2 regions of the Enterococcus durans genome follow, and region 2 is predicted to be linked to the other one. Evidence: a T-box and tRNA genes for the amino acid it is inferred to sense, from the RefSeq annotation. Region 2 holds a T-box; the other holds one or more tRNA genes.
What was found. The T-box of region 2 lies ahead of leuS (leucine--tRNA ligase). A T-box ahead of a tRNA ligase gene usually reads a tRNA of that ligase, here a tRNA-Leu.

Region 1 (7,701 bases), 1.4 Mb from region 2:
GATGTGGTTAGACTATTTTCTTCTATATAATATAATTTTTGCGAGTGAGAGAAATTCTCTTTATAGATGAAGAGGATAGGGAGAGGGAATTAAAAGTTATCAAAAAAAGCGAAGGTACCTATAAACGCGTTTCTCACATGGCAGTCCCACGCTTTACTGAATATGATGAGGTCGTTATATCAGTAAGATTGGTCATCTACAGGTATGATCCATTATTGATCAATTGACATTTTGTGGAACCTATAGAAGATAATCCTTGCATTGTTTGGATATCCATGCTATATTAAATAAGTAATCTAATTTGAAACGTAATCTGAGCGATATATTCACACTATAAAAACTCCTTTTACTAAGTAATATTAATTGCAACAAAACACGTATGATATACGTATTAGGAGGAAATATATATGAATAACGGTACAGTAAAATGGTTTAACTCAGACAAAGGTTTTGGATTTATCACTGGTGAAGATGGACAAGATGTATTTGCACATTTCTCAGCTATCCAAGGCGAAGGTTTCAAAACATTAGACGAAGGTCAAGCAGTGACTTTTGATATTGAAGATGGTCAACGTGGCCCTCAAGCAGTAAATATCGTAAAATAATGTTGAACTTTAACCACCTCTTATGGGGTGGTTTTTTTATTTGTCGTAAAACTGTCTCCATACATTACATATGAAAATTGACAGGCTCAAAAAGTGCGGGTAAGATATTTATATCACCTTATACTTTATTGGGTCTGTTTTTTATTTTTTACTCTATCTGTAAGCTGAATAGTGAGAGGTGCCTGTTTTGCAACAGTTGCCGTCTAGCTGCAAAGTGTTCTCATTATGGAGTCAGCTGGCTCAGGGAGTTTACACCATTCAGTCATAGGATTTAGTCTTATAAGAATTTCAGATAAGAAGTGAGGAGGCGGAAAAATGGCGATTACTGTGAATATCTATTATAGTGGCAAAAATGGCAATGCAAAAAGATTTGCAAAAGAAATGATTTCAACTGGGACTGTCGATGCGATTCGTGCAGAAAAGGGTAATCTTAAATATGAATACTTTTTCCCTATGGATGATGAAGAAACGGTCCTTCTGATTGACAGCTGGACGGATCAGCGCGCAATTGATCATCATCATGATTCTCCTATGATGACCCGTATTGCTGAACTGAGAGAAAAATATGATCTGCATATGAAAGTAGAACGCTATATAACGGATGAAAATGGAATTCCTCAAGAAGATTCAACATTTATCAGAAAGTAGATAGATAACTGAAAATGCTATTACGTTTTTTTATAAGTTTCCTTATACATCTTTGAGAGAGTCACTGTTGCTCTTTTGGTGGGACGTGTATTCCTCCTATGAGAAAACGATAAAGAATCAAAATGAACTTTTTATAACAAAAAAGAGGGCAAGAAAAGCTGATCACTTTTCTCTAGCCCTCTTTTATTATGCAGATGATGGGACTCGAACCCACACGAGCGTTAGCTCACATGACCCTCAATCATGCTTGTCTGCCAATTCCAACACATCTGCGTGAATCTAAAAATTATAGTCCTACCAATAAAAAGCATGCCTACGTTATAATAGAAACAACAATTAATGATAGCGAGAAATGAGTTAGATGTCAAGCCGAAAAAGGAGTAGAAACATGAAGAAATACGATGGTGAATTTGCTTTATTGGGGATGCTTATCGGGATTCCAATTGGGATGATTTTCGAAAATTTGATGTTTGGTATCGTACTTGGAATCATCATTGGCATCGCGATGGATTGGTTAGCAAATTTATGGGATAAATATCGCTAAAACAAAGAAAATGACAATAAAAATTTTAAATAAAAAACAAATTTTATTTTGGTTTTATGAAAAATATAGCAAATTTGGAAAGAATAGAGTATGATATTGGAATAAATATGTAAATAATAAAAAATCAGAAATTTCTAACTTTTTTTGAAAAGAGGGATTGGATAGCGTTATGAGAAAATTTGAAAAATCCAATAAACTAGAAGGTGTCAGTTACGATGTACGTGGCCCAGTTCTGGAAGAAGCAGAACGTATGCAAGAAGAAGGGGTCAGCATCTTAAAATTAAATACTGGGAATCCAGCTCCCTTTGGCTTTGAAGCACCGAATGAAGTCATTCGTGATCTGATTATGAACGCCCGTGAGTCAGAAGGTTATTCTGATTCGAAAGGGATCTTTTCGGCAAGAAAGGCAATCCAACAATATTGTCAAGTCAAGAAATTCCCTAATGTGACTATCAACGATATTTATACTGGAAATGGTGTCAGTGAATTGATCACTATGTGTATGCAAGGGTTGTTGGATAATGGAGATGAAGTCTTAGTTCCAATGCCAGATTACCCTTTGTGGACAGCCTCTGTTTCTTTGGCAGGTGGTAATCCAGTTCATTATATTTGCGATGAAGAAGCAGAATGGTATCCAGATATTGCAGATATCAAAGCGAAAGTGACAAGTCGTACGAAAGCAATCGTCATCATCAATCCTAATAATCCGACTGGGGCGCTTTATCCAAAAGAACTTTTAGAAGAAATCGTAGAAGTCGCAAGACAAAACAATTTGATCATTTATTCAGATGAGATCTATGATCGTCTCGTTATGGATGGTAGGGAACATATTCCAATTGCGACCCTTGCACCTGATCTTTTTGTCGTTACCTTAAATGGGTTATCTAAATCACATCGAGTGGCAGGATTTCGCGTTGGCTGGATGGTGTTAAGTGGCGACAAATCAAATGTACAAGGCTATATAGAAGGACTAAACATGCTTTCTTCGATGCGTCTTTGTTCGAATGTCCTTTCGCAACAAATCATCCAGACCGCATTAGGTGGGTACCAGAGTGTGGATGAATTACTTCTGCCGGGTGGTCGAATCTATGAACAAAGAGAATATATCTACAATGCAATCAATGATATTCCAGGGCTTTCAGCAGTAAAACCTAAAGCAGCATTTTATATCTTTCCAAAGATCGATACAAAACGGTTCAATATTTTCGATGATGAAAAATTTGTACTAGACTTTCTCCATGAACACCATATTTTACTTGTTCACGGTGGAGGATTCAATTGGCCTCAACCTGACCATTTTAGAATCGTTTATCTACCAAAAATGGATGATTTAAAAACAACCGCTGTTAAAATGCGTGAATTTTTATCAACCTATCGACAACAATAAAATTCAAAGCAAAGTGTTTACCTGAAAAGAGCCAAACGCAAAGGTTTAGGCTCTTTTTGGTGTGAAGGCTAATAGAGTGAGGAGTAGAAACTAGCGAAGACTAAAATATTATGATGGGTCTTTTCTTGATGTTTCTTCAGTCGTAAAGTAAAATACTTGTATAATGCGAATATGCATATTTTGAGGAGGATACTTATGGAAACGTTAGTCGATTCCTTTGGTACAATCATAAAAGAAATTCGAAAAGAACAAAAAATGACACAAAAGATGCTTTCGCAAGATATCTGTTCACAAAGCGTTTTGAGCAGAATCGAAAATAACGAAGAATTACCAAATGTTGTTGTAATGGCACAAATCTGCCAGCGACTAGGGGTAACGATCGATCATGTCATGAATTTATCAAAGGGAAAAGTTCGTTCTGCCTTGAAGCAATTCGAATTAACAGATTTGTACTTCCAGCAGCGAGATTATCGAAAATTAGAACAAGTGATCAAATCATCAACGATGATCGAAAATCTCTATGATGCAGCAGATTATCAGAAATATTACTATTATTTAGGTGTGTGTGAGTTCACTCTTCGAAAAAATATTACTCAAGCACTTAGTTATTTAAAAGAAGCGTTAACTTATTCAAGCCAAAAAGATCGTATCCAAGTGTCAGATGTAGAGATCCAATTGATCAGTTGCATTGGAAAAATTTACGGTGTAGCTGGAAAAAGTGGTGAAGCAAGGTATTATCTGAGCCGCAGCATCCAATTATTCCATGAATCGATCCAGGATCGAACAAAGAGCGAATTTACGCAGATTTTTTATAACTATGGAAGCTTTTTATTGCATCAAGGAGAAATCGAGGCTGCCTTAGAACAGGTGAATCAGGGAATCAGATGGGCGCAAGAAAAGAACAGCTATTACTACTTGAACGATCTATTTATTTTGAAAAGTTTGATTTTTAAAAACAAAGGAGAAATAAATAAGGCGTTGTTCTATGAGGAATTAGCGCAAGCGGTGAAAAAAATCTCAAAAAGTTTATAAATGGTTTAGACCATTCTTGACTTCTCTCTGAAATAAGAGTACCTTAAAGGTAGCAAATCAAAGGAGAGAGTAGAATGAGAACATTTATCTATGCAGACAAATTCTTTTTGGCATCTGGTGTCAAAAATGCAGGTTATCTTGAAATCACTGATGGACTTTTTGGAGATTATTCTCAAAAAACACCAGAGGGAGAAGTCAATATCATCGACCAAAGCGGAAAATGGATCGCACCTGGTTTAGTGGATACACATATCCATGGTTATATGAACCATGATGTGATGGATAACGATGCAGAAGGCGTGAAAGCGATGTCTGAAGGCCTGTTGTCTTGTGGTGTTACATCATTCTTGCCAACAACGTTAACATCAAGCAAAGAACGCTTACGTGACGTTGCGGAAACGATCGGTAAGATGTATCAAGAAGCTCCAGGAGCAAAAATCAAAGGTATTTATTTTGAAGGACCTTTCTTTACAGAGGAACATAAAGGTGCGCAAAATCCAAGTTACTTTGGTGACCCAGATTTGAATACTTTCCATGAATGGCAAGAAGCTTCTGGCGGTTTGATCAAAAAGATCGCATTAGCTCCAGAACGTAATGGTGTAGAAGAGTTTGTTAAACAAGTAACTGAAGAAGGCGTGGTTGTTTCTTTAGGTCACAGTAATGCAACGCTTGACGAAGCACAAAAAGCAGTTGAAGCTGGTGCAAGTGTCTTTGTTCATGCTTATAACGGTATGCGTGGGTTGAATCATCGTGAACCTGGGATGGTTGGGGCATTATTGTCACTTGAACATGTTTTCTCAGAATTGATTTGTGACGGGCATCATGTCCATCCAAATGCTGCACAAATCCTAATGGAAAAAGCTGGCCATGACCATGTGGCATTGATCACTGACTGTATGATGGCTGGTGGGATGCCAGATGGAAACTACAATCTAGGCGAATTTCCTGTAGTAGTAAAAGAAGGTACAGCACGTTTAGAGTCTGGTAACCTTGCTGGAAGTATCTTAAAATTAAAAGAAGCAATCAAAAATGTCGTTGACTGGGGATTAGCTACACCAGAACAAGCAGTGATGATGGCAAGCTTAGTTCCAGCTATCAGCTGTAAGATCGATGATACTTGCGGAAAAATTGCTAAAGGACGCGATGCTGACTTTATCGTATTGAATCCTGATATGACGTTAGATGCCACATATTTAGATGGTGTAGAACGTTTCCACGCTTAAATTCCTATTGCTTAAGCGTGAATGGAACAGTTAACAGCAAAATAAAGTAGAGCATAACCGATTGGAGAAATAAAGTAGACTCCAATTCAATGACTATAAATAAAAAATGTATAAAAATAGTGGAACTCTTTTTATGATTGGTTCATAGAAGGCGTTTCAGTATGATAAAAAGTGGGGCGATGATCAAAAGACAATTTGATTATTGCCTCGCTTTTTTATAGAAGAACTATTAGCTCTAGGTACTTTCTTTATTGTTAGATATCTAATGATTAGAAATGTAATTATTTTGTTGACAATTTTGTATGATGCGTGTATATTCATTTCGAATAGTTAGATATCTAATTATTTTGAAAAGGGGGATTCATTTTGGATAAAATGGTCGTTTCCAATTTACTACGGTCAATCATGAACAAATCTCGCGAATCGATGGAGCAACGGGTCAAGGATATGGATGTCAGTCCGCAACAAGGGCGAATGATCTCTTATATTGCGCAAAATGAAGACAAGGGTTTGATTCAAAAGGACTTAGCAGAAGTATTTCAACGCCGTGGAGCAAGCATCACGAGTATGTTGCAAGGGTTAGAGAAAAAAGGGTATATCGAGCGACGCATTCCTGCAGATAACGAGCGACAAAAAAATATCTATGTTCTACCAAAAGGAAAAGCGTTAGTTGATGAAACAAATGAAGCCTTTTATGCAGCTGAGAAAGAATTGGTCCATGCGCTGAATGAAAAAGAAGTCCAACAATTGACGGAGTTGTTAAGAAAAATCGATCGCAGCCTTTAATCAACAAGCAGTGTTTACCTGCTTGTAGCAAAATAGTTAGAAATCTAACATTTGAAAATCTAACAAAAGAAGGAATTACCATGGAAGAATTTGAAGTGAATGAATCAAATATTTATTATTTAAAAGAAAGTCCGATTCGCAAAGCCATTGCTCATTTATCGATTCCAATGATGGTCGGGATCTCAGCGACAACGATTTACAATTTGATCAATGCGTACTTCATTGGTTTGATCCACGATACGAATATGATGTCCGCAATTACCTTAGCGATGCCTATCACGATTATTTTAATGGCTGTTGGAAATATGTTTGGCGTCGGTGGAGGCAGCTTTATCACACGGTTGCTAGGTAACGGAGACACCCAAAAAGGGAAGAAAGTTGCTGGCTATTCTTTCTACGCAAGCATCATTTTGGGGATTATCATCGGTATCGTAGCGATTATTTTTATGAATCCCATTGTTCATGTACTAGGTGCGGATGGTCAAACTATGCTTTATACTAAACAATATATCACGATTTTATTTGCTGGTGGCGGGGCTTTTATCTTGAACTTTGCCTTAGAACAATTGGTTCGTTCAGAAGGGGCTTCGAAAGAATCAATGTACGGTATGTTCATTAGTGTTGCGGTCAGTATCATATTAGATGCCTTGCTGATTTTAATCTTTAACCTCCATGTAATCGGCGCAGGGATATCGATCGTGATCGCAAATCTTGCCTCTACAATTTATTATATTTGGTTTTTGGAGAATAAAAGTGAATCATTGCAAGGTTTTTTAAAGCATTTTAGACTTTCATTCAAAGATCGGTTAGAAGTCTATAAAATTGGTATCTCTGAATTGTTTAAATCGGCTTTTATGATCGTTACAACATTATTATTGAATAATTTCTCTGTTGAATATGGTGACAATGTTGTTGCCAGCTTTGGTATTGCTGTTCGAATCACTCAGTTACCAGAATTTTTGACAATGGGCTTATTCCTAGGAGCAATGCCGCTATTTGCCTACAGTTTTTCTGCCCATAATACAAAACGTTTAAAAGAATCGTTGAAGGAAGTTTCGCTGTGGATCGGAGGTATCTCCGTTTTCTTTGCGCTCATTGTTTACCTATTCCGAGTGCCTGTATTGGAGTTATTTACTAGTGATCCAGGTGTCATCCAAGTAGGATTGACAATCCTGGCTGCACAATTGGTCTCTTCAGTGTTCAACGGCTTCTCAGGTCTATTTACTGGCATCTTCCAGGCCTCTGGTTATGGATTTCAGACAGGCGTGATGTCAACGATCCAAGGCACTTTTTTTATTCCAGTTGTTTCGCTATTGCATCACTTCTACGGCTTGGATGGTTTGATCTGGTCAATGACGATTACAGAAGGTATCGCGTTTATTGCTGGTGTAATCATGCTTGTTCCCTACTTGGGAAAATTGAGTAAAAATGAGCTACCAGCCTTGCAAGTACAATGAGAAGAGTAATCAAAAAGAG
Region 2 (7,701 bases):
CTGTTCTGTAGCGGCACCTTTGATACAACCAGTGCCAGTAAATGCTGATCAAACGCCAACTCAGTTTGGCGCAAGAATCAATACTGCAGCATTTATTACGGAAATCGCGACTTATGCTCAACCAATTGCACAAGCCAATGATTTATACGCCTCCGTGATGATCGCCCAAGCGGTCGTTGAAAGTGGTTGGGGTAGCAGCGCGTTGTCTCAAGCACCGTATCACAATTTATTTGGTATCAAGGGTAGCTACCAAGGACAAACCGTTTATATGGATACACTTGAATACTTGAACAATCAGTGGGTGACTAAGAAAGAACCATTCCGTCAATACCCTTCTTTTGCGGAGTCATTCAGTGATAACGCCTATGTTTTACGTAATACTTCATTTGGCAATGGCTATTATTATGCAGGTACTTGGAAAAGCAATACGAAATCCTATACAGATGCAACAGCTTACTTGACTGGACGCTATGCAACAGACCCAAGTTATGCTGGAAAATTGAACAATATCATTTTAACTTACGGCTTAACAAAATATGATACACCAGCAAGCGGTAATGCTGGCGGTGGTGCAACGACTGGTGGCAACACAAATACTGGAAATACAGGTAGTAACACCAATACAGGGAGTACGGGAACTACTTCAACTACCTATACAGTCAAATCGGGTGACTCTGTCTGGGGAATCTCGAATTCATTTGGTATCAGTATGTCACAGTTGATCGAATGGAACAATATCAAAAATAATTTTATTTATCCAGGACAAAAGTTAACGATCAAAGGTGGTCAAACAACCGGTTCTTCAACAAATAACTCTGGAAATAATACAAATTCTTCTGGAAACAGTAATACTTCCGCAGGTACTGGTCAAACTTCTGGTGCAAAATATACAGTCAAATCAGGTGATTCTGTTTGGAAGATCGCAAATGACCACGGTATTTCAATGAATCAACTGATCCAATGGAACAACATCAAAAATAATTTTGTTTATCCAGGGCAACAATTGATTGTGTCAAATGGGGGAAGCTCTTCTTCCACTACGACGAATACTGGGAACGCATCAAGTAGTTCAAATAATGCAGGGAACACGGCAGTTTCTGGTACCAAATATACGGTCAAATCAGGCGATTCCGTCTGGAGCGTGTCCAATAAATATGGTATCTCAATGAATCAGTTGATCCAGTGGAACAACATCAAAAATAATTTTATTTATCCAGGACAACAATTAGTCGTTTCGAATGGTTCTTCAAGCAGTTCAGCAACGACCAACCAAACTACGACAAATAATACCAATACGAATACAGGTGCGACAACGAATACAGGAAGTACCTATACAGTCAAAGCGGGTGAGTCTGTCTGGAGTGTTGCGAATAAAAATGGCATTTCGATGGACCAATTGATCCAATGGAACAATATCAAGAACAATTTCATTTATCCAGGGCAACAGTTGATCGTTAAAGGCGGAAGTGTTGCAACTAGCACGAACACTTCTTCAACTACAACAGCAACAACGCCAAGCACGCCGAATACCTCGAATACGACAAGTACCGCATCAACTGGCGATACGATTTATACAGTCAAAGCAGGAGAATCTGTTTGGGGCGTTGCGAATAAGCACAACATCACGATGGATCAATTGATCCAATGGAACAACATCAAGAATAATTTCATTTACCCAGGGCAGCAAGTAATCGTCAAAAAAGGGACTACTCAATCTGCACCAACGACTGGGCAAAAAACATATACGGTCAAAGCGGGAGAATCTGTCTGGGGAGTCGCAGATAGCCATGGCATCACGATGAACCAACTGATTGAATGGAACAATATCAAGAACAATTTCATTTATCCAGGCCAACAATTGATCGTAGCAAAATAAATGCTTGAACCACTCAAATAATAATTGAACTTATGTCATTTATTTGTTACTATGAACCTACACTTTTAATAAACCAACGTTTGAAAAGGAAGTAGTAAAAAGACGAAAGTTTTAGAGAGCACATGGCTGGTGGAAATGTGTACGGACGCTTTTGAACTCGCCTTTGAGTTGCATCTGCTGAAAATAGAAGTAAGCAGATGCGGTGACGACCGTTACAACGTTCGAGGCCTTTTCAAAAAGGCAAAGTTAGGTGGTACCACGTAGTTTACGTCCTATAAAAAGAGCAATCTTTTTATAGGATTTTTTTGTTTTCTTTGATTAGAAAACAGGCGAATGGATTGCTCGTGCAAAGACATTCGTTGTATTCATCTTTATAAGATGAAAAATAGAGCAGGGGGATAGAAAATGAGTTATAACCATAAAGAAGTTGAAAAGAAATGGCAAAAATATTGGGCAAAAAACAATACCTTCAATACCCATGATGATCATGAAAAACCTAAATTCTATGCATTGGATATGTTCCCATATCCATCTGGACAAGGCTTGCACGTAGGACATCCAGAAGGCTATACAGCAACAGATATCCTTTCTCGTTTCAAACGAAGCCAAGGATTCAATGTATTACATCCGATGGGGTGGGATGCATTCGGTCTTCCCGCAGAACAATATGCGCTGGATACTGGGAATGATCCTGCTGAATTTACCCAAAAAAATATTGAAACATTCCGACGTCAAATCAATTCTTTAGGGTTTAGTTATGACTGGAACCGTGAAGTCAATACAACTGATCCAGAATATTATAAATGGACACAATGGATCTTTACAAAACTATATGAAAAAGGCTTAGCGTATGAAGCAGAAGTAGCTGTGAACTGGGTGCCAGAGCTTGGAACAGTTATCTCAAACGAAGAAGTTATCGACGGAAAAAGCGAACGTGGGGGCTATGATGTCGTACGCAAACCAATGCGCCAATGGATGTTGAAAATCACAGCTTACGCAGATCGCCTTTTAGATGATTTAGAGTTAGTCGATTGGCCAGAAAGCATCAAAGAAATGCAAAGAAACTGGATCGGTCGCTCAGTCGGAGCCAACGTAGAATTTAAAGTAGCGGGTACAGACAAAGCGTATACGGTCTTTACGACACGTCCCGACACGTTATTTGGCGCAACTTATTCTGTATTAGCACCAGAACTTGACTTAGTGCGAGAAATCACGACACCTGAACAAAAAGAAGCAGTCGAAGCTTATATTGAAGAAACAGCTAAAAAATCGGATCTTAAAAGAACAGATCTAGCGAAAGAAAAGACGGGTGTGTTTACTGGAGCGTACGCTATCAACCCTGTCAACGGGAAAGAAATCCCAATCTGGATCGCAGATTATGTGTTAGCTTCTTACGGTACAGGCGCAATCATGGCAGTACCTGCGCATGATGAACGTGATTATGAATTTGCGAGAAAATTTGATTTAGAAATCATGCCAGTAATTGAAGGCGGAGATATCTCAGAAGCTGCGTATACAGAAGATGGTGCGCATATCAATTCTGGTTTTGTAGATGGAATGAACAAACAAGAAGCAATTGAAAAAATGAACACGTGGTTGGAAGAACATGGCGTAGGTAAAAGAGAAACTAGCTATCGTTTACGTGACTGGTTGTTTTCACGTCAACGTTATTGGGGTGAACCAATTCCGATCATCCATTGGGAAGATGGAACAGTCACTGCTTTACCAGAAGAAGAACTACCTTTACGCTTACCTAAAACGGAAAACATCAAGCCTAGTGGAACAGGGGAGTCACCACTTGCGAACATTGATGAATGGGTCAATGTGACCGATCCTGTAACAGGTAAAAAAGGACGTCGTGAAACCAATACGATGCCACAATGGGCGGGCAGTTCATGGTATTACTTGCGTTATATCGATCCACACAACAAAAAAGAACTAGCCAATTACGAAAAATTAGAACGTTGGTTACCAGTAGATATCTATATCGGTGGAGCAGAACATGCGGTACTTCATTTGTTGTATGCACGTTTCTGGCATAAATTCTTATATGATATCGGTGTCGTTCCAACAAAAGAACCATTCCAAAAACTATATAACCAAGGAATGATCCTAGGCGAAAACAATGAAAAAATGTCTAAATCTCGTGGGAACGTAGTGAACCCTGACGATGTTGTAGCTAAATATGGTGCGGATACATTACGATTGTATGAAATGTTCATGGGACCATTAGATGCATCAATTGCGTGGAGTGAAAATGGCTTAGAAGGTAGCCGTAAATTCTTAGATCGTGTTTGGCGCTTGATCGTAGACGAAAACAACAAAATGCGTGATCGTATCACTACTTTGAACGATGGCAAATTAGACAAAGTGTATAACCAAACAGTGAAGAAAGTAACGGAAGATTATGAAACACTGCATTTCAACACGGCAATCTCTCAATTGATGGTCTTTGTCAATGAAGCCTATAAAGTAGATGCTCTTCCTTACGAATATATTGAAGGTTTCGTTCAGTTGCTTGCACCGATCGCACCACATATGGGAGAAGAACTATGGGCGATCTTAGGCAATGAAGGTGGTATTTCTTATGCTAAGTGGCCAACATATGATGAAGCTGCTTTAGTGGAAGATGAAATCGAAGTAGTTTTCCAAGTCAATGGAAAAGTTCGTGCAAAAGCCAACGTTGCTCGTGACCTAGCAAAAGAAGATTTGGAAAAACTAGCCTTAGAAAATGAGTTGATCAAAGAAAATATCGAAGGCAAAACAGTGCGTAAAGTGATCGTGGTGCCAAATAAATTAGTCAACATCGTAGCAAACTAAGAAATTCGGCAATATAGCTAGAAAAAAGTAACTATATTAACAGAATCAAGGGATAAAAAAAGACGATATCCCGCCATTTAGAGCAGGAAAAAGTATCCATACTTTTCCTGCTCTTTTTTGCTTTTAAAGGTATTATTTTACCAATCTGTCGGTAAAAAAAGGTTTTCTTCTAATAATAGAATCATGGATAATTTTAGTGTGGGGATTTTATGACGTTTGGGGGGATGTATGAAAAATAAGAGAACCGTTGATTTTTGTAAGTCATCGTTTCGATGAGTGGCTGCACTTGAATGAATAAGAAAAAGCAATGCCTTAAGATAAGATGATTTTTAGATAGGCTCATGATGTTAGAACTAGAAAGGGGGACAGAACATTTGCAAATGAAAAATTTTAGAACAATAGCCACTTCGCTCTTATTATTCCAACACTGCCTTTTTCCAGTCACCATTTTTGCAGAAGAGGCACCAGTTGAAATTGACACGGAATTGGTTCAGCGTTTACAAGAGCAAAATGAACTACCAGCGATCGAAAGTAACCCTCCAACGACTGAATCGACCGCAGAAGAACCTGTACATACGGAACCTGCTGAAGTACCAACTACAGAGGATTCGAATCCGGAACAACCGGAACAGCCAGAAACAGTAGAGACTACGGAACCACCTATTCCGGAAACATCTGAAGAAACAGTAGAGACGACCCCTCCTTCTGCAGAAGACGGGAAAGAAAGTAGTGAAGGAAATGGACTACCTTCGCCAGTTTTGCCAAAAGAGGAGGAAACAGAACAGCTGATGGTCTTGCCAGAAGCGATGCGGATGAGCACTTACTCGTTACCTAACCTTAACGCATATCGCCATCATTTAGTCGATAATGGAAGAAGTGCTTATATTGAGGGTAAGATGCAGAGAGTTACGAATAGAGAATTGACTTTAGAAGCAGGAGCAGTTCAAAGATTTACAGTCACTTTTGATACGTATACGATGGTGCAAGCTCCGGGAAATGGTTGGATCTCTTGGATTGCTAGTAATTTGAGCACTGCACCTGATTTTTATTTTCAGCAGATGTATTATGGAAATCATCCATCCTTCTCAAATCCATATACGTTGAATAATCTGAGGTGGTCCGGTGTGCCGTCTTATTTGTCTGTTACGGCAACACCTACTATTAGTGGTCGTCAAGTGACAATCAATGTGACGATCATAAGGATGGAAACTACCACTATTAATACGAATGAAAGGGATACTATACGTCTTTTAGGAAATTTAACAATGGGAACAACTGCTGTTGCACCACAGGTCAATAACTACTCCAAAAAAATCGCAGATGTGAATTATCCTGATGCAGTTATCGGAGAGATCGTCGTGAAAAATCCAAAGCCATCTGCTGCGATCAAAGACAGCGTTGATGTAGAAGCTACCAGGAACGCTTTGTCTCAAGATACAATCAAATCCTGGTTTACTATACTGCCGTCTAATTCGAATGACTACACGTTTTCCACAACAGGTCCAGCTAGTTGGGCACCTGGCGCAACAGGAACTGCTACAGTGGTTATGAAACATAATTCGAATGGTACGACACACACATTCACTACTCGGTATACGGTTAGAGATACACAAAAACCAACCGCTAAATTCAAAACGCAAGGCGTTGAAATTGAGGCTCTAAGAACGGGAGGTTGGACACGCGCTGATTTGCTGAAATTCATTGATGGAAATTTACAGGATAACTGGAGCTTGCCAGAAAATATTCGGATCGAAGCAACAGATAACAATGGAATTTATCCGCTTGCAGGAAGAGCACCTGGTAATACTTGGGCTTACATAGATATTTATGACGAAGCTGGAAATCAATATGGTGAATATGTAGAATTTAAGATAGTGGATACCCAACGTCCAACGGGAACTGTAAAAAGTGGAACAATCGATGTGGAAGCCCGTAGAAGTACAAATCTTAGCCAACAGGAACTACGGGAACTTTTCACGACGCTGAATGATAATTGGACGTTATCGGAGAACATAAAAGTATATTTGGTGGATGACTTTGGGACAGCGACAACTGTTGCAGGTAAGGCACCGGGTACAGAAACTACTTTTCACCTTCAACTGGAGGATGAAGCAGGAAACATTTCGGAAAATGCTGGAAGCAAGCGGATACGCATTGTAGATACCCAAGCACCAACAGCTACAGTCAAAACTCAAGGAGTTGAAATTGAAGCACGAAGAAGTGGAGATTGGACACGAGCCGATTTATTGAAATTCATTGATGGCGATTTACAGGATAACTGGAGTTTGCCAGAAAATATTCGGATCGAAGCAACAGATAACAATGGGATTTATCCGCTTGCAGGAAGAGCACCTGGTAATACTTGGGCTTATATTGATATTTATGACGAAGCTGGAAATAAAAATGGCAACTATGCAGAATTCAAAATCGTGGATACCCAAGCACCGACAGGAACCGTAAAAAGCGATATTACGATTGAAGCTCGCAGAAATGGCGATCTTAGCCAAGTAGAGTTACGAGGATTTTTCTCGACGATGAGCGATAATTGGACATTGTCAGAAAATATGAAAGTACATTTAGTTGATGGAAACGGAACGGCAACAACAATTGCAGGAAGAGCACCAGGTACACATGATTTTTACCTTCAACTAGAAGATGAAGCAGGGAATAAGTCAGCACGAATGAGTGTACCGATCCGTATTGTAGACACGCAAGCACCAACGGGAAGTGTAAAAAGTGAGGTTGAGGAGGTTGAAGCTCGCAGAAGTGGTGATCTTAGCCAAGCTGAGTTACGAGGATTTTTCTCTACGATAAGCGATAATTGGACATTGTCAGAAAATATGAAAGTACATCTCCTTGATGCAACCGGAACGGCGACAACAGTTGCGGGTAAGGAACCAAGCACCCGTATTTTTTACCTTCAACTAGAAGACGAAGCAGGAAATAAATCTTCTCGGATGTATATACGGATACGGATTGTAGATACCCAAGCGCCAACAGGAACA

Region 1: it has a tRNA-Leu gene. The T-box ahead of leuS (leucine--tRNA ligase) is inferred to sense a tRNA for this amino acid. The anticodon was not compared.

Annotation. Positions count from the first base shown of each region.
Region 1 is NZ_CP022930.1:2,174,522-2,182,222, forward strand. It holds gene CJZ72_RS10400 (cold-shock protein) at 408-605, shown strand; gene CJZ72_RS10405 (putative quinol monooxygenase) at 921-1,253, shown strand; tRNA gene CJZ72_RS10410 (tRNA-Leu) at 1,443-1,526, opposite strand; gene CJZ72_RS14525 (hypothetical protein) at 1,642-1,797, shown strand; gene CJZ72_RS10415 (pyridoxal phosphate-dependent aminotransferase) at 1,967-3,184, shown strand; gene CJZ72_RS10420 (helix-turn-helix domain-containing protein) at 3,380-4,216, shown strand; gene nagA (N-acetylglucosamine-6-phosphate deacetylase) at 4,291-5,439, shown strand; gene CJZ72_RS10430 (MarR family winged helix-turn-helix transcriptional regulator) at 5,806-6,225, shown strand; gene CJZ72_RS10435 (MATE family efflux transporter) at 6,306-7,682, shown strand.
Region 2 is NZ_CP022930.1:803,808-811,508, reverse strand. It holds gene CJZ72_RS03865 (LysM peptidoglycan-binding domain-containing protein) at 1-1,876, shown strand, start outside; T-box leader at 1,947-2,154, shown strand; gene leuS (leucine--tRNA ligase) at 2,282-4,696, shown strand; gene CJZ72_RS03855 (ICP22 family protein) at 5,077-7,701, shown strand, end outside.